Regions from separate parts of the Exiguobacterium sp. s64 genome, predicted to be linked through region 1. Evidence: predicted binding sites of a transcription regulator. Region 1 holds the regulator's gene; each other region holds the start of a gene.
What was found. The regulator Rex, encoded in region 1, represses fermentation and respiration genes when NADH is low (regulators of the CRP and FNR family bind a similar motif). The targets are predictions, from matches to a motif close to TTGTGAAATATTTCACAA.
Positions count from the first base shown of each region.

Region 2: the regulator Rex is predicted to act here: its motif matches at 2,385-2,402, upstream of pflB (formate C-acetyltransferase).
Region 3: the regulator Rex is predicted to act here: its motif matches at 2,484-2,501, upstream of cydD (thiol reductant ABC exporter subunit CydD).
Region 4: the regulator Rex is predicted to act here: its motif matches at 1,768-1,785, upstream of KNP64_RS10200 (cytochrome c oxidase subunit 2A).

Region 1 is NZ_JACSLH010000013.1:38,645-43,368, reverse strand. Features, by position in the region: gene abc-f (ribosomal protection-like ABC-F family protein) at 1-1,456, opposite strand, end outside; gene KNP64_RS13830 (redox-sensing transcriptional repressor Rex) at 1,606-2,262, shown strand; gene KNP64_RS13825 (twin-arginine translocase TatA/TatE family subunit) at 2,262-2,480, shown strand; gene tatC (twin-arginine translocase subunit TatC) at 2,483-3,271, shown strand; gene KNP64_RS13815 (hypothetical protein) at 3,412-4,724, shown strand, end outside.
Region 2 is NZ_JACSLH010000006.1:57,945-62,668, reverse strand. Features, by position in the region: gene KNP64_RS10160 (hypothetical protein) at 1-488, opposite strand, end outside; gene KNP64_RS10155 (DEAD/DEAH box helicase) at 485-1,651, opposite strand; gene KNP64_RS10150 (hypothetical protein) at 1,706-2,128, opposite strand; gene pflB (formate C-acetyltransferase) at 2,489-4,724, shown strand, end outside.
Region 3 is NZ_JACSLH010000008.1:109,276-113,999, reverse strand. Features, by position in the region: gene cydC (thiol reductant ABC exporter subunit CydC) at 1-735, opposite strand, end outside; gene cydD (thiol reductant ABC exporter subunit CydD) at 732-2,456, opposite strand; gene KNP64_RS14850 (helix-turn-helix domain-containing protein) at 2,581-2,787, opposite strand; gene KNP64_RS12095 (Crp/Fnr family transcriptional regulator) at 2,784-3,269, opposite strand; gene KNP64_RS12090 (glycoside hydrolase family 31 protein) at 3,403-4,724, opposite strand, start outside.
Region 4 is NZ_JACSLH010000006.1:66,024-70,747, reverse strand. Features, by position in the region: gene KNP64_RS10210 (aldehyde dehydrogenase) at 1-717, shown strand, start outside; gene KNP64_RS10205 (Crp/Fnr family transcriptional regulator) at 892-1,602, shown strand; gene KNP64_RS10200 (cytochrome c oxidase subunit 2A) at 1,847-1,966, shown strand; gene KNP64_RS10195 (cytochrome c oxidase subunit II) at 1,989-2,459, shown strand; gene KNP64_RS10190 (b(o/a)3-type cytochrome-c oxidase subunit 1) at 2,460-4,145, shown strand; gene KNP64_RS10185 (kinase) at 4,203-4,724, shown strand, end outside.

The DNA of each region.
Region 1 (4,724 bases):
CGAGAATCATCTTCGAGTCGAGGTCCAAGTGGTTCGTCGGCTCATCCAAGATGAGCAAGTTTGGTTGCTCGAGCTTCAGTTTCGCGAGCGTCAAGCGGGCCCGCTCTCCACCCGACAGTTCATGGACGCGCTTCATCACGTCGTCACCGCTGAACAAGAACTGACCAAGCAGGCTGCGGACTTCTTGTTCACGCATGAGCGGCCAGTCGTTCCAAATCTCGTCAATGACGCGGTTGGCATCCGACAAGTTCTGTTGCTCCTGGTCGTAGTAGCCGATCTCGACGCCGGTGCCGTAGCGGATGTCACCGGTAAGGGGCGGCTGTTGTTTCGTCAACACTTTCAGGAGCGTTGATTTGCCGACTCCGTTCGGGCCGACGAGGGCGACCGATTCGCCGCGCTGCAATTGGAAGCGGAGCTGTTGGGCGATCGGTTCTTCATAGCCGATGGCAAGATCGCTCGCACTCAATACGTCGTTCCCGCTTTGACGTTTGATTGAGAACGAGAGGACGGCACTGCGCTCATCACCGTCCGGCGCTTCCATCCGGTCGACTTTCTCGAGACGTTTGCGGACGCTCTGGGCCCGCTTCGTCGTCGTCGCCCGGGCGATGTTACGCTGGATGAAGTCCTGCATCTTGGCGATCTCTTCTTGTTGCGACTCGAACTGCTTCTTCTCTTGCTCGTAGATGGCGGCCTTTTGTTCGAGATACTTCGTATAGTTGCCGACGAAGCGACGGCTCCGATGGCGTGACAACTCATAAACGACCGAGACGACACGGTCGAGGAAGTAGCGGTCGTGGGAGACGATGAGGACGGCGCCTTTATAGCCACTCAAATACTTCTCGAGCCAGCCGAGCGTCTCGATGTCCAAGTGGTTCGTCGGCTCATCCAAGATGAGCAGGTCTGGACTTTGCAGGAGCATCTTCGCGAGGGCGAGACGTGTTCGTTGTCCACCGGAGAGCGTATCGATACGGCGCTCGAAGTCGTCCGGATAGAAGCGCATCCCGTGAAGCACAGAGCGGATCGTCGCCTCGTATTGATAGCCGCCGCGGTCTTTGAACGTATGTTGTTCTTCATCGTAAGACGACAGCAGGCGCTCATAGGCGGCCGGGTCGTTCAAGATGCGTTCAGAACCCATGTCTTGTTCCATACGGCGGAGCGTCTTCTCCTGTTCGATCAAATCGGTGAAGACGGTGAGCATCTCGTTCCACATCGTCTCGTTCGACTCTAACCCTGAATCTTGGGCGAGATAGCCGATCGTCACGTCTTTCGGTTTCATGATATCGCCTGAGTCATAGTTGTATTCCCCGGCGATGACTTTGAGCAATGTCGACTTGCCGGCGCCGTTCCGGCCGACGAGGGCGACGCGTTCGCCTTCTTGAATTTCGAGTTTGACGTTCTCTAAAATCGGCTCGACGCCGAATGATTTCGATAAGTTATTGACTTGCAGTAGGATCAAGTGAAAAAACCCCTTTCTCTCTATTTAGTATACTTTATTTCTTCCCCATTTCAGGTATATTCATTGAGTGGTCATGTGAATTCGTTTACAATCAAGGTGTATGAAATTAGATTCGTTTGAAACGCGTCGTAAAAAGGAGGCTCTTTCCGTTGAGTCAAAACGAACCAAAGATTCCGCAAGCGACAGCCAAACGGTTGCCACTATACTATCGGTTTATCCAAAGCCTACATTCATCAGGAAAACAGCGTGTCTCTTCTGCTGAACTGAGCGAGGCGGTCAAGGTCGATTCGGCCACGATCCGTCGCGATTTCTCGTACTTCGGTGCGCTCGGTAAAAAGGGATATGGCTATAACGTACAGTATCTGTTAGACTTTTTCCGTAAGACACTGAATCAGGACGAGATTACGAACGTCGCCTTGGTCGGGGTTGGTCATCTCGGGACAGCTTTCGTCAACTATAACTTCCTTAAAAACAATAACACACATATCGTCGTCGGGTTCGACGCAGACGAGACAAAAGTCGGCACGACGATGTCCGGTGTCCCGATTCATCACGTCGATGAGATGGAACAGATCATGAAACAGAACAAGATTGACGTCGCCATTCTCACGGTGCCGTCTGCCTATGCGCAACCGGTCGCGGACGACTTGGTCCGCTTCGGTATCAAAGGCATCTTGAACTTCACGCCGGCCCGTCTCACGGTGCCGGACACGGTCCGCGTCCATCACATCGACTTGTCGATCGAACTCCAGTCGCTCATTTACTTTATGCAACACTATCCATCTGCTGAGGGGGTCCATCAATAATGGAATTACTATCATCGTTGCTCGTCGTCGGTATTCCTGGGGGAGCGAGTATCTTCATTATCGCCATCGTCGCGCTTATCATCTTCGGGCCGAAGAAATTGCCTGAATTCGGACGCGCCGCCGGACAAACGCTCCGTGAGTTCAAAAATGCCACGAGTGGCATGATGAACGAGCATGACGAGAAAGACAAGAAAGAAATTGAGAAGAAAGAGCAGTAATCATGAATCATCAACCTGATCAAGAACGGGCACTGTCCGACCACTTGACAGAGCTGCGGAGACGACTGATGCTGTCGGCATTTGTCGTCTTTGCCTTCTTTTTGATTGCTTTGCCGAGTGTCAAATATGTGCTCGCCTATCTCCAGGCCGACCTCGTCGAACGAGGCCTTGAATTGAACGCCTTTGGGGTCGCGGACCCGCTTATGATTTACTTGAACTTGGCGCTCGTCATCGGGCTCGTCGCGGCTGGTCCGTTTCTACTGTATCAACTGTGGGCGTTTGTCGCACCTGGTCTGCATCCGAACGAGCGGAAAGCGACGCTCGCCTATATTCCGATCATCTTCATCTTGTTCTTGATCGGTCTCGCGTTCGCCTACTATTGGTTGTTCCCGCTCGTCCTCGATATCTCGACGGACCTCGGGCAAGACCTTGGTCTGACGCAAATCATCGGGGCGTCGAACTACTTCACGTTCTTGCTGCAACTGACCATCCCATTCGGACTGTTATTCCAGTTGCCGGTCGTGACGATGTTCTTGACGCGCATCGGTGTCGTGACGCCGTACTTCCTGTCATCGATTCGGAAGTACGCCTACTTCGCCTTGTTCGTCGTCGCGGCCTTTATCACGCCGCCGGATTTGACGTCGCACCTTATGGTGTCACTGCCGCTCTTCTTCTTGTATGAGATCAGCTTATCGATTTCACGTATCACGTACCGGGGCGTGCTCCGACGTGAGAAAGAGGCGATGGTGAAAGAACAGATGGATTTGATGAAACAAATGAATGAGAAGTGAACACCATGTCATACGACGTGGTGTTTTTTTGATTTTAGGGCTATTCAATTTTGAAAAAACAACTTAAAATTAGGAGGGTTAAATCAAAAAATGGATTATTTTTGAAAGTTATGCATTCATAAACAGAAATGAGGAGACTAATGAACAAGTGGTTATGGAGCATGCTCGTGGTGCTCGTCATGATGGTGGCACCGGGAGTCGAAGTTCGAGCAGAAGACTATGCCAAACCGGAAATCATTCCGGCAGGAGAAGTCGTAGGAGATAGTGGGTATGTGTGGCGTTCGGGAAATCCGGAGACGCTTGTTCACATTGAGACCGGTGAGGAATATACGTTACCGATTCGCGTGTCTGCTGCTTATAATATGTATGCTATCGGAGACGGCCGATTTATGTTAAAAGGATGGCCGGAGTGGGTGATGTGGGATATACGTACGAATGAAGCGACGACATTCCCAATCGAAGCAGGAAGTGAGAATCGACTCGTCTCAACGAATGTAACAACAGGAATGATGTTATGGGCTGATGACGAAAAGTATATTATCACATCGATGTCAGGTGATATTCTCGGATCGCTAACGAAAGGCAGCGATCAGGTATACAGTCTGCTCGATGACGGGAACGTCCTCGCATTCGCCGACGGTCAAGTGACGAAGCGGACGGTTACAGGAGAGGTGCTTGAGACAATCAGTTCCTATTCAGGACAGGTGAGGTGGGCCCGTCACATGAAAGAAGCGAATCAATGGTTCGTGATCAAAAGTGATGACTCGGAGCACATGTTTATTTTCGATTTGGCGACGAAACGATGGATTGAGAAAGATGCAGCAAACGTAAGTAATCTTACGTGGAAAGACGGCACCTACTACTTCATGACGCGAGAAATGTATACGACATTCTATGTCAGTTATAACGTCAGCACGAATGAGTGGAAAGAGGCACCGATTGATGACGCTGACATTCGACAACACGGTCCGTGGTACGTTTTTGGTATGAAGAAGACGGAAGTGTACACGCCGGAGTCTTTATGGAAAGCGCCATGGCAACTGAATGTCAATGTGCCGAAAACGACGAATCGCTATGAGGTAGGTCGTCCATATGACGTCAACGGAACGGCCACGCTCGTTGATGGTACGGCCTTACCGATTCCAGCGACTGAGCTGACGGCACGTTTAGCCTATCAAGACGACCTGTTCGTTTGGGAGCAAGGGAAACTGACGTTACAGACGAATGAGTCGTATGACATGATTTTTAAGTGGAACGATTTTGAGCGCCGGTTAGACTTATGGGCATCGAACTATGTGCCGCTCACGCTCGACCCGCCAACCGGTGTCTTAGGTCCGATTAGCGGGAAGACGGCACCGAACACGCCGGTGTTTGTCAGTGTGACGAAAAACTTGTATCAATCGAACTCATCGGATTCATTGTTGAACTATCAATCGGCGACGGTCCAATCGGA
Region 2 (4,724 bases), on a different contig from region 1:
TTCGCCGGGAGGGCGAGGAACGCCGATCCGAACCGCCAGTTGCCGCGGATATCGAGCAGTTTGCCGAGCATCACATCGCCCGGTTCACGAGCCTCCGGAAGCGTCACTTTGTAGATTTCTTTCGTCTCCCAATCGCGTAAACCGTCCTCGGTCACTTCGAAGACCGAGCAGCGCGGGACCGCCAAGCCCCGAAGCGCGTGATAGAGGGCGGGGGACATCTCGGTTTTGTGATCCGCCAAGTACCGACCATGCGGCGTCATCCCGTCTTCGTCCGTCTCGAAGAAGACGGCCCAATCGATGAACAAGTCGCGGAACAACTCCGCGTCTTTCAAGTGCCACGTGCCTTCCGAGGCGATCTCTTGTATATAGTTCGTCCATTGCGTGCTGCGCGCGAGCGCGGCCTGCTCATACATTTTTTTCAGCTCGGCCAGCAATTCGGACTCTTCTACGAGCAAAGGGAATGGAATTACTTTCCGGTCTTTTTTCATCGGCGTGGTCCTCGTTTATTCACAGGACGCTTGACGACCGGCGGTTTATCCTCGATTCGCTTCTCGATGACGTCGCCACGGTAAATCTCGAGTTCTTTCAATTCAACGCCGAGTTGACGGGCGAACGATTTCAAATGTGTCAAATCCTCATCTGTCACGAGCGAGAGCACGGTCCCGGCCGCATTCCCGCGTGCCGTCCGGCCTGAGCGGTGAATAAAGTCATCGATTGATTCTGGCAAGTCGAAGTGGACGACGTGCGTCACTTCCTCGATATCGAGACCACGGGCTGCGAGGCCAGTCGTGATGAGGAGCGGGTAGTCACCCTTCCGGAACTCACGAAGTGTTTCGACACGTTCGCGCTTTCCTTTCAAGCTGTCGAGCATGCGATAGTTCACTTTCATCTTGTCGAGCTCACCTTTCAACGGTGGCAAGAACGACCGGTTGTTGATGAACGCGAGCGCTTTGACGTTGTCGACGTGAGACAGGCGGCGGAGCAACTCTGGTTTATACCGGCGCGTCGTCAACATGAAGCCATAGGTGACTTGTGCGCTTACCGCCCGCTCGATTTTCACGTGGGCCGGTTCGTTCAAGAATGGGGCAGCCCAAGCTTGAAGCGTGTCTGTGAGTGTCGCCGAGACGAGGGCGATTTGATGTTCATGCGCCGTATGTTTGATGATCCGTTCGGCAGATTCTGTCAAACCGCTATCGATGATTTGATCGGCTTCGTCGAGGACGATTGTATGCGTCTCGTGAAGTTTCAATTTTTTCTTCTCAATGAGTTCGACGAGTCGGCCCGGTGTCCCGACGATCAAATGTGGTTTTTTCTTCAACCGGTCGATTTGACGTTTCAACTCGACGCCACCGATGAACGAAGCGATGCGGACGTCACCTTTCTCGGTGAAGCGTTGCGCGACCGTTTGAATCTGCATGACGAGTTCACGCGTCGGCGCGACGATGACGACTTGGATACGGTCGTTCGACGCATCGATTTTTTCGATGGCGGGTAATAAGTAAGCAAGCGTCTTCCCGGTACCTGTCGGCGCTTCGATCGTGACGTCTTTTCCGTCAAGAAGAAGCGGGAAGGCTTCGGCTTGGACCGGCATTGGTTCAGTAAAGCCAAGGCGATCCCAGGCTTCGTTAATAAATGGTTTTGTAAAGTTCATATCAATTCTCCTTATCGTGGGGCAAAAACAAAGGAAGCTTAAGCGCTCCCTGTCTTAGATATAGCGAACATGTTCAGTATCTTGGTCGAATGAAGAACGGAGTGTCTGTGTGAACGTCTGTCCGTCCTCGATGAGTTTGATGTGAACATCGATTTGGTCAGCCGCCGCCTCGACGCCTTCGACGGTGAAGCCTTGATACACACGATACTGCAATTCTTTCGTCAACCGTTCGTATGAAGCGAGCTCTGGATACGTCGCTGCCACGTCAATCGGGCGCGAGATGAGAGCAACGAGCAAGTTATCGCGGTAGTCGATGAAATCCTCGTTTTCGATGTCGTCGTCAAACCGAATCCAAAAACCTGCGTCTTCAAATTCTGTGATGAATCCGTCACGTTGTTCACCGTTTTCCTCTACTTTAAGAGAGATGCGGTCACCGGTCTTTAAATCGTGAGCGGCTGTCAATAATTCGTACGTCATGGGAAGAACCCCTTCCTCTTCTACAATGTTCTGCCTTCATTGTGTCCGATATAAGGCAAAAATTCAAGTTCTATCCCCGAGGTGTGAGGTACATCACTACGAAAACTGTATAAATCGTCACATCCCATCTGAAATGATACAGAAATGAGTTGAATCGTGCCGTAACAAGACTTATCTGTTTCAGAAAGAAGGGTGTTTGCATTATAACAGTATTTAAAGCGCTTACAAAAACGGCTTTATGCCAACGTTCATGAGATTGTTACAACTTTCACAAGAATGTAAAACAAAATGTTCACGTTTTCACGTACACTCAACTTATAGAAAGCACGCAGTTATCTCAACTATGAGGAGTGACCCACAATGGCAACCGAAATTAAATCAGCCTGGTCAGGATTTGTACCTGGGCAGTGGACGAACGAAGTGAACGTCGGTGAGTTTATCCGTTTGAACCGACACGAATACACAGGGGACGATCGTTTCCTCGTCGGACCGACCGATGCGACGAACCGTCTTTGGGCACAAGTGATGGAATTGACGAAAGAAGAGCGGGAACGCGGTGGTGTTTGGGCGGTCGATCAAAACAACCCATCGACCATCGTCTCGCACGGACCGGGATACTTAAACAAAGAGCTCGAGAAAGTGGTCGGCGTTCAAACGGACGAGCCGTTCAAACGTTCGATTCATCCAAACGGCGGGATCCGGATGGTCGACGCTGCCCTTGAGTCATACGGTTTCGAGCCGAACCCTGAAATCACAAAGATTTATTCGGAAATTCGCAAAACGCATAACCAAGGTGTCTTCGATGCGTATACACCTGAGATGCGGGCGGCGCGGAAGTCAGGGATCATCACAGGTCTTCCTGACGCTTACGGCCGAGGACGGATTATCGGCGACTACCGTCGTGTTGCCTTGTACGGGTTAGATTTCTTGATTGCAGAACGTAAAAAAGACTTGGCGAACCGTGGCGGTTTCTTATCAGAGTCAGATATTCGGACACGGGAAGAAATGTCTGAGCAGCTCCGGGCCCTCCAAGAGTTGAAACAACTCGGTGCGGCGTACGGGTTTGACCTCGGCCGTCCGGCGGAAAATACACAAGAGGCGTACCAATGGGTATACCTTGCATATCTCGCAGCCGTCAAAGAACAGAACGGCGCCGCGATGTCACTTGGACGTGTCTCGACATTCCTCGATGTTTACGCAGAACGTGATATCGAAGCAGGTCGTTTGACCGAGTCAGACGTTCAAGAAATCGTCGACCACTTCATCATGAAGCTCCGGATCGTCAAATTCTTGCGCACGCCTGACTACAACGAATTGTTCTCGGGTGACCCAACGTGGGTGACCGAGTCAATCGGTGGGATGAGTGAGGATGGTCGCTCGAACGTGACGAAGAGCTCATTCCGCTTCTTGCATTCACTCTCAAACCTCGGGCCAGCACCAGAACCGAACTTGACGGTGCTTTGGTCGACGAAATTGCCAGAAGGATTTAAACAATATTGCGCGAAGATGTCGATTGAGACGTCCGCCATCCAATATGAGAACGACGACCTCATGCTTCCAGAGTTTGGCGACGACTACGGCATCGCCTGCTGTGTGTCACCGATGAAGATCGGGAAACAGATGCAGTTCTTCGGTGCCCGCGCCAACATGGCAAAAGCACTCCTTTACAGCATGAACGGAGGCCGCGATGAGAAGAGCGGCGACCAAATCGCACCGGTTTGGGAGATGAACACCGAAGACGTGCTCACGTACGACAAAGTGTATGCCGACTTCGATCGGACGCTCGATTGGCTCGCCGAGCTCTACGTCAACACGCTCAACGTCATCCACTTCATGCACGATAAATATGCGTACGAACGGATCGAGATGGCACTTCATGACCCAGAAATCCTACGGACGATGGCATGCGGAATCGCCGGTCTCTCGGTCACAGCAGATAGTCTGTCAGCCATCAAATATGCGACCGTGAAACCGGTCCGAAACGAGCAAGGCATTGCTGTCGACTTCGAGACAGAAGGCGACTTCCCTAAATTCGGAAACAACGATGAACGTGTCGATTCAATCGCCGTCGAACTCGTTGAGTCGTTCATGGAAAAAGTGCGTAAGCATAAAACATACCGCGACGCGCTCCATACGCAATCGGTCTTGACGATCACATCAAACGTCGTCTACGGCAAGAAAACAGGGAACACACCGGACGGACGCCGTGCCGGCGAACCGTTCGCCCCAGGTGCGAACCCAATGCATGGTCGCGATACGAAAGGTGCTGCCGCTTCGCTCTCATCTGTCGCGAAGCTCCCGTTCGAGCACGCGCAAGACGGAATCTCATACACGTTCTCAATCGTACCGAAAGCGCTCGGCAAAGAAGAAGTGGCCCGCGAACTCAACTTGGCGGCACTCCTTGACGGTTACATGGGTGGCGAGCATAAAGGACATCACTTGAACGTCAACGTCTTCAACCGTGAGACGTTGCTCGATGCGATGGAGCATCCGGAAGAATATCCACAGCTCACGATCCGTGTCTCTGGATACGCCGTCAACTTCATCAAGTTGACACGCGAGCAACAAATCGACGTCATCAACCGGACGTTCCACG
Region 3 (4,724 bases), on a different contig from region 1:
TGACGAGTTGAAGAACTGATTCGTCACATCCCGTTTCTGCGCTTCGGCGTAACGGTCACTCTGTTCGAGCAGCTCGCCGCGTGTCCGTCCAAGTTGATGATGAAGCAACAAATCGCGATATCCGTACATCATCTCTGTCATCCCACTCGACAGGTCACCCCGTAAAGCGCGAAGCTCGCGGTCGTGCTTGGCACGGATTCGGGCGAAGAACGCCGGAATCAAAAAACCGGTCACGAACACACCGAACAAAATCCAGAGGCTGACCCACATCGAGAAATACGTGACGAAGAAAATCGTGCTCAAGAAGACGAGCACCAAGATAATCGGCGGATAGAATACCCGTAAAAAGTAGTTTTGCAAGCTCTCGACGTCACCGACGACGCGAGCAAGCAAATCTCCACTCCGATACTTGGCAAAGATGCTCGGCACGAGCGGTTCAAGCTGGCGGTAAAACCGGACCCGCAACTCGCTCAAAATCGTGAACGTCGCCCGGTGCGAGGCAAGGCGCTCTTGATAACGCGCACTCGCCCGAATCACACCGAACAATTTAATCAAGACGACAGGTACCATGAGCGCATAGAGCGGCGGTACGAGGCCGGCCCGTGAGACAAGATAACCGCTCGCCGCGAACAAGGCGACGGCCGCGATGCCGGCCACGTACCCAAAGAAGATCGAGAGGACGATATCTTTCTTCTCTCGCATCATCCATTTCGTGATCGTCCAAAGTGAATTCATCCTCTCACCCCTTTCTGTAGCGTGAACAAGTCAGCGTATTGCGGAACGCTGAGCAGTTCGTCATGCGTGCCTTGGGCGAGTAGCTTTCCATCGTCCATGAACCAAATCGCATCTGCCTGCTTAATTGTATGCAACCGATGCGCGACCGTGACGAGCGTCGCCTCACGCGACAACTCCTCAATCGAACGCCGAACGATTTGCTCCGTCACTAAATCGAGCCCTGTCGTCGGTTCATCAAACAAGATGATGCCGGGACGTTTCAAGAAGGCACGGGCCAAGGCGAGTCGTTGTCGTTCGCCTCCGGACAATCCATAACCGCCTTCACCGAGCTCGGTATGAATGCCGTTCGGCAATTGCGCGATGACATCGTTCAGTCCGGCTGCATTCGCGGCTTCAAGGATTTTTATCTCGTCGGCTGTTTCCCCGAGGGCGATATTATCAGCAACGGTACCGGCGAACAAATACGGATTTTGTGAGATGTACCCGATTGTGTCATACCATGACGAATCGGTGTATGTCTCGAGTGGTTCTCCGTCGACGAGGACACGTCCACTGTCCGGTTTGACGAGTCCGGACAACACGTTCAAAACGGTCGTCTTGCCAGATCCACTCGCCCCGACGAGCGCCACATGAGCGCCAGTAGGAATCATACCGCTCAATGGGTCCAGCGTGAAGCGTCCACCTTCATAGGCGAACGAGACGGCGTCGAGCTCGAGGTCGGGCGTCCGGCTCGTCAACGTCCGGTCGCCCCACTGCAGACGTTCATCCGGTGCGTCGAGCGCCTCGAAAATACGATCGGCCGCCCCCATGCTGCCGCGTCCGGTATGGAACGCACCGCCGAGGTCTTTGATGGCCAAATAGTATTCCGGAGCCAAGACGAGAATCAAAAAGCCGGAGAAGAACGTCAAGTTCTGCCAGACGACCATTTGCAGCGCCACTTCGAGTGCGACGACGCCCGTGCTGAGCATCGAGATGAACTCGAGCATGAGACCCGATAAGAACGCCGTCTTCAAGACGACCATCGTCGCGTCGCGGAAGTCGAGACTGCTCTTTTCAATCGCTTGCGCCTCACGCTCGGTCCGACCGTATAGTTTCAATGTCGTCAATCCTTGCAACACGTCCAAGAACTTTCCGGAGAACTGGTTCATCTTCTCCATCTGTTGTTCGGATTTTTTCTGCGTCGCAATCCCGATGATAATGAAAAAGATTGGGATGAACGGCGCCGTCACCATCATGATGATGCCCGAGATCCAATGTTGGCTGAAGACGACGACGAGAATGAGCAGCGGAATGATCGACGTTTGAATGACTTGCGGCCAATATTGGCTGAAGTAGGCGTCGACTTCATCGACCGCGTCCATGAAGACGCTGACTTTCTTTCCGGACTGTCCGGACAAAGATGTCTCGATCGGATTCGATGTATAACGGTCAAGCAACTGCAAACGGAGTGTCCGTTTCGCTTTCTCCGCTAGACTAGCTCCGATTCGTCCTGACATGTAGCCGAACAAAGCACGCGTGACGAGGGCGAGAATGAGCCAGCCGAGCGCCGGGATGATGCTTTCAAACGATGCATTTTTTAAAAAGACCTGGTCGACGATATCGACGATTAAATACGCCTGCGCCAAAATCGACAATCCGATCATCACCGCGGCGATGACGAGTCCGACGATATGGCGTTTTTCAGCTAAAGCGAGAGCTTGCAGTCGTTTCACTGCGTTCATCCTTTCTGTACTATCCAAAACTTTTCTTTGTGAGGATTCTCACTAATTATAACTGATGCATACGACCATGGCGAACGCTTCGCTTAGCCAGACATGCAAAAGACGCCGCGTATATCACGTGGCGTCATACGGTCGACTGTTCAAAGTATTCGGGATGGCCGATCATCAATTCACGCGCATCGAAGTGAAGCACCTCTTCTTTTCGTAAGCGCGACAAGATGTTCGACACGGTCTCCCGTGACGTGCCGGATAAGCGTGAGATTTCAATCGTCGTGAACGGACACCGGACGCGAACCCCCTCTGCTTCCGGTTCCCCGAGGTCTTCAATCAAGTAATGGATCGTGTTGAGTACGCGTTCGGTCGACTCGGAGTGATGATGTCCTGCACCCGTCGTTCGTGCAAGTCGAGAATCCGATTCATCTGTCCGACGATATGGAGTAACATCGACGCGTTCCGAGAGACGAGTTGTTCGAATCGGTCCGTCGGCATATAGATGACCTCGATATCGGTCAAGGCCTCGGCTGAATGTTGATAGTACGGTTCCGTCAACAAGCCGCGATACGGGAACAACTGCTTCGGTTTCAAGTAGTCCGTATATTGATGTGTCGCCGTCTCGTTGCAACGTTCAAGCTTCACATAACCGCTAATCAAGAAATAGACCCGTTCCCGGGGATCGCCCTCTATGAACAAGAGTTGACCTTTCCGATACACGCGGCAATACACATGCGGCAACAGCGCCTCGAGCTCTCGTGTGGCACATTTGGCGAACACATCAAGCTGTCTCAAATCGTCCACCGTCCATTTTGGTTTCATGTCGCATCCTCCAATCCATCTTGCCTCCCTTTTAAGTATAAAACGACTCTTTTGTGAAAATGCTTACAAAATCCAACGATTTTCTTACAAAAAAGAAGGGCATGAACCGCCCCTCTTCGTCACAATAAAGTATTCAGTCGAGCATCAATTCCATAATCGCGTCTTGCAGGTCGCGATCGAGTTCGAGCGCATGTAAATCGAACAGCCATGCTTCGAGTCGCGTCTTCGCGGCCGCTGACCGGTATAACCGGTCTTTTAAATCGTATGAGATTTCCGCACGGTCCAAGAAGCGATACAACCGATCGAGACGATGGTCGTTCGCCGTCACATCGACCGGGAGTTCCACGGTCAGCTCGTCTCTGATCGGTCCGAGCTCGAGGCGCAGCGTCTGTGTCTCCCGTTTGTATTCACCAGACCCGGTCACCCCTCGAAGCAGCAACGTGACATGGCGGTCCACCGGTAATACAGACCGGTCACCTGTCACTTGGATATGAAGGCTCCGTTCCTCCCAATCAAGCGTGAACGTCGTCTCGGCGTAGGCTCCCGTCTCATAGCCACGGTCCTTCCCATTGTCTTCATAGAGCGTGAACGTGTTCGAGGCGCCTGGGAAGATGAGCACTTCCAAATCGGCTGGGTTGTCGGTATCGTTTCGACCCGAATGGTGTGGTGCCATCGGGATAATCGCCCCGGCTTTGGCGAACACCGCCTGATCTTCGAGCCCGCGGAACACGCGAACCGATTTGTCCCCGCTGTAGCGATGACCGGTAAAGAAGTCGAACCAGTCACCTTTCGGTAGCCAGACGTTCGTCGCCGCCACATGGAGCTGTCGATTCATCGGTTCGACGATCGGGGAGACGATGAGCTCACTGCCGAAGTAGTATTCGTTCGGTACTTCATACGCCGCGTCCTCGTCCGGATGTTCATAATACATCGGTAAGATGAGCGGCAAGGCACCCGCGTGGTTCCGCCAGTTCATCGTATAGATGTACGGGATCAATTGATGGCGCAGACGCAAGAACGTCTTCATCGACCGCTCCGCCTCGAGACCGAAGCGCCACGGTTCTTTGCCGTTGAACGTACTCAATGTCGAGTGCAGTCGCATAATCGGACTGAACACCCCGAACGCGACCCAGCGTGCGGCGAGCTCGTCGTCTTTCGAACCGCGATAATGCCCGCCGATGTCATGGCTCCACCAGCCGTAACCGATATTGGCCGCCGTCGCTGTAAAGTACGGTTGGAACGCCAGTGACGCCCACGAAATCAGCGTGTCACCCGAGAATCCGACCGGATAGCGATGACTGCCCGGCCCCGCGTAACGGGAGAAGATGAGCGGACGGTTGCCATCCCGGGCGATATCGGTCGCATGATAGTGATTCAACATCCAGAGCGGGTCGAGCCCCTCCATTTTCGAGGTCGAGCCTTGTTGCCAGTCGATCCACCAGAAATCGACGCCGT
Region 4 (4,724 bases), on a different contig from region 1:
ATCGTCCATGACGATGCCAATATCGAGATTGCGGCGAAACGGATCGCTTGGGGCAAATGGATGAACGCCGGGCAAACGTGCGTCGCTCCAGACTATGTCCTCGTCCATGAATCGAAACGAGAGGTATTCCTCGAAGCCATTAAACGTGAAGCGTTCACGATGTTCGGGAATGGCGTCGGGACGAAGCGGTTCACACGAATCGTCAATGAGACACATTTCGACCGTTTGACCGGATATTTGACGGAAGGCGACGTATTTTTCGGAGGTCAGACCGACCGAGATCAATTGAAGATCGCTCCGACTGTATTGACGGACATCGAAGAAGACGCAAACGTTATGAAGGATGAGATTTTTGGGCCGATTCTACCGGTACTCACGTATCGTCAACTCGATGAAGTGATTGATTTCGTTGCAGCGCGCCCACACCCGCTCGCGCTCTATTTGTTCACTGAGACGAAAGAGGTGGAGCAGAAGGTGATGAAGCATCTCACGTTTGGCGGAGGTTGTGTCAATGATGTCCTTATGCATTTGACGAACCCGAACCTGCCGTTCGGTGGCGTCGGTGAGAGCGGAATGGGCTCGTATCATGGTCGCTACAGCTTTGAGACGTTCAGCCATGCCAAATCGATTTTACGCAATACGACGAAATTTGATTTGCCGGTTCGTTATCCGAACTTCAAAGGAGCCGAGAAGTTGATTCGACTCGTCTACCGATGATTGGATTAGACTGCAGAGAGCCTGCAGTCTTTTTTTTTGTGAACGAAAAAATAAGAAGATTGTTTGAAATGTCACATACTTTTATGAAAATGCCCATTGCCCTCCTGTATAATAAAACCATATATCACGCACGAGGCCAGATTAGGCATGAGACCAGTGGAGGGAGCAGACAACATGACTATGAAATGTGGGACGACCCAACCGAACAGCTTCGTCTTCTCAGAAGAGACGAAACAGCTCTTATTCGAGATGATGACGTTTCAAGAATATTCAAAAGCGAGTATCGTTTGTTGGGAAGGAGAAAAATGCAGTAAGTTCTTTTATTTGAAGAGCGGTGCCGTCAAATTTACGAAACTGACGAAAAAAGGGAGTTCGCTCATCATGTTCATATACGGCGCTGACGACTTCTTTGGAGAGTTCGACATCGACGATGTATTCCCGAGCTCCTACAGTATCGAGACGACCGAGGACAGTGTCATCGGCTGGATTTCAAAACAAGAGATGGACGAGCTCGTGCGTCAAGACGCGCAGCTGGCTACGGAGGTGTTGCGTTGGACTTCGATGATGCGTAAACAGTCCGAGATGAAGTTGCGTGACTTGTTGCTGTATGGGAAGCCAGGGGCGCTCGCCTCGACGTTGCTTCGCATGGCGGCAATGCACGGCGTAGAGGAGACAGAGGGGGTCACAGTTCCGAGACATCCGTCTGACGGCGAACTCGGACAATTGATCGGTGCACCTCGCGAAACGGTCAATCGAATGATGAACCAGTGGCGGAAAGAAGGCGTGTTAACGACGACTCCGACATCGATGGTGTTGCATGACATCGATTTCCTAAAAGAGCTATGTTACTGCGAAGGCTGTCCCGCCGGTATTTGTCGGCTTTGACTTGCCGTTCATAAGCATTGAAAAACGTGCGGCGTCACGACATGAGAACATGAACAGGTGATTGGACCGACTGATGTCGGAGCAATCGCCTTTTTGTATGCCTTTTTTTCAAATGTGAACTTTATGTGTGGAAACTACGCAAATTTGATGTGATTGTCACTTTTGAAGTGACAAATGTCACATATTAATCAGTGCCCCTTTTCATACAATGAAAGTGGAAATCAAAGGGAAAGGGGTCCTTCACGTGGAGAAAAACGATGGACAAGAACCGAACTTAAAAGGCACGTTCACATCGGTCATGATTGTCGCTGGTGTCATCATTGCCATGTGGTCGTCGGTCTTTTACTTATTTGTGACACGATAACGAGCAAGAGGAGGGAAGCACGATGCATATTCATAAACTTGAGAAGTATTGGTTAGTATTCGGCATTATTCTATTAGGCGTCTTTTTGACAGTGCTCGGTATCTCTGCGTTTGCGGCAGGGAATCAGCCGGCTTCGGACGCCGATTTGATCGACCCGGCAAAAGTGCATCAAACTGCACCGTTCGACAAACCAGGGCTTCATAAAATCGGTGACAACGAGTATGAGCTCGTCATGGTCGCCCAAGCGTTCACATTCACACCGGGCAATGTGGAAATCCCAAAAGGGGCGAAAGTCACGTTTCTCGTCACGTCACCGGACGTCGTCCACGGGTTCCAATTGACAGGGACACCGGTCAATATGATGGTCGTGCCAGGTCACATCAACTCGCTCACGTATACGTTCGAAGAAGCAGGCGAATTCTTGATTCTATGTAACGAATACTGTGGAACCGGACATCACATGATGTCGACAAAAATTAAGGTGGTGGACTAAATGAATGACGTAGCCTCAAAATTAAAACAGTGGGAAATGGAACGCGGCGTACCGGTACCAAGTATCGGTGTTAAAGAAGCGCGCCTCGCCTATGCCCATGTCGTCATTTCGGTCCTCGCCGTCTTAATCGGCGGTTTGGCAGGACTCATGCAGACGCTCATCCGAACGGGCGTCATCCCGGAAGTGTTCGGTTATTATCAACTCTTGACCGCGCACGGCATCATGCTCGGTCTCGTCTTCACGACAATGTTCATCATCGGTCTTCTTTACGCGCTCCTCGCTAAGTCGTTCGGACGTTTTGAGTCGTTCCCGACCCGGGTCGCGTGGCTCGGATTTTGGATGATCATCGCCGGTGCCGTGCTCGTCACGATCATGGTGCTCGCCAATAAAGCGACTGTGTTGTATACGTTTTACGCGCCACTCATGGCCGACCCGATCTTCTATATCGGCCTCGTCTTGTTCGTCGTCGGCACATGGTTGTCTGCGTTCGCCATGTTCCGGATGTATGCGGACTACAAACGGGAGAACCCAGGTATTCACCCGCCGCTTCCGGCGTATATGAGTGTCATGACGATGCTATTGTGGGTCATCGCGACGCTCGGTGTGGCCGGAACGATTCTGTTCCAGCTGCTACCGCTCTCGCTCGGATGGAAAGATACGGTCGGGATTGAGTTATCACGGACGTTGTTCTGGTACTTCGGTCACCCCCTCGTCTATTTCTGGCTCATGCCGGCCTATATCGTCTGGTATACGGTCGTGCCGAAAGTCATCGGCGGGAAAATCTTCTCGGATGCGCTCGCCCGGATGGCGTTCCTATTGTTCCTCTTGTTCTCGTTCCCGGTCGGTTTCCACCACCAGTTGACAGAGCCGGGGATTGAGCCGTTCTGGAAGTTCGTTCAAGTCATCTTGACGTTCCTCGTCGTTATCCCGTCGTTTATGACGGCGTTCTCGCTGTTTGCGACGTTCGAGCTGCGTGGTCGCGCACTCGGTGCCCGCGGGTTATTCGGTTGGGTCAAGAAAATGCCATATGGGGATGTCCGTTTCCTCGCGCCGTTCGTCGGCATGTTGTTCTTCATTCCAGCCGGAGCCGGCGGGATCATCAACGCATCGCACCAATTGAACGCGATGGTCCACAACACACTTTGGGTCACAGGTCACTTCCATATCACAGTCGGGACGGCCGTCGCCTTGACGTTCTTCGGAACGGCATATTGGCTCGTACCGGTATTGCGCGGTCGTACACTCACGAAAAAGATGAACCGACTCGGATTGATTCAAACGGGAACGTGGGCGTTTGGGATGTCAATCATGTCTTACGCAATGCATATCTCAGGACTCCAAGGCAACCCGCGTCGGACCGGACCGGCAACGTACTTCTCGGATGCGCTTACGCGCGAATGGATTCCATACCACATCGCCATGGCGATTGGCGGGACGATCCTCTTGATCTCGGTCCTCATCTTCGTTTACTCAATGTTCAACTTGTCGTTCCTCGCGCCGAAAGGGGAGGAAGAATTCCCGCTCGCTGAGACGGAAGAGGCAGCGATGGAGACGCCTCGTTTCTTTGAAAACTGGAAACTATGGATCACCGTCACGTTCGTCTTGATTGCGTTCGCTTATACGGTCCCGATTTGGCACTTGATTGAGAGTGCGCCACCGGGAGCGAAAGGCTGGGTGCTCTGGTAAACTGAAGTCAGCCCTGTAGTTTAGGGCTGACTTTTTTTGTAGGAAGGGGATGAGGGGATGGACACTTTACGGGAAATCATTCGTCGAGAACACGCCAAGTATCCGCAAGGCCGGCCGTTCATCGTCGCCATCGACGGATTGAGCGGAGCTGGGAAGACGACGCTTGTTGATCAACTGCGCGGGACCTCACCGAAGGAAATGATGCTACATATCGATGATTTTATCGTCGAGCGGCATCGGCGTTACGGGACGGGACAATCGGAAGCGATGGAATATTATGCGCTCCAATGGGACGTCGACTTACTTGTCCAGACGTTGTTCGAACCGTTGCGGCAAGGGGAGACAACGCTGACGTTACCATACTATGCGCGCGACCGGGACGAAATCGTCATGCGAACGATCGAGATTGCTCCGAACGCACTTGTCTTGATCGAAGGAATTTTCTTATTGCGGGACGAGTGGCGCCCTTATTTTGACTACGTCGTCTATCTCGACTGTCCGCGGGAGGTCCGGTATGAACGGGTCTTGAATCGGGATACGTATATCGGCGAGTTGTCGGAGCGGATTGCCAAGTACGAG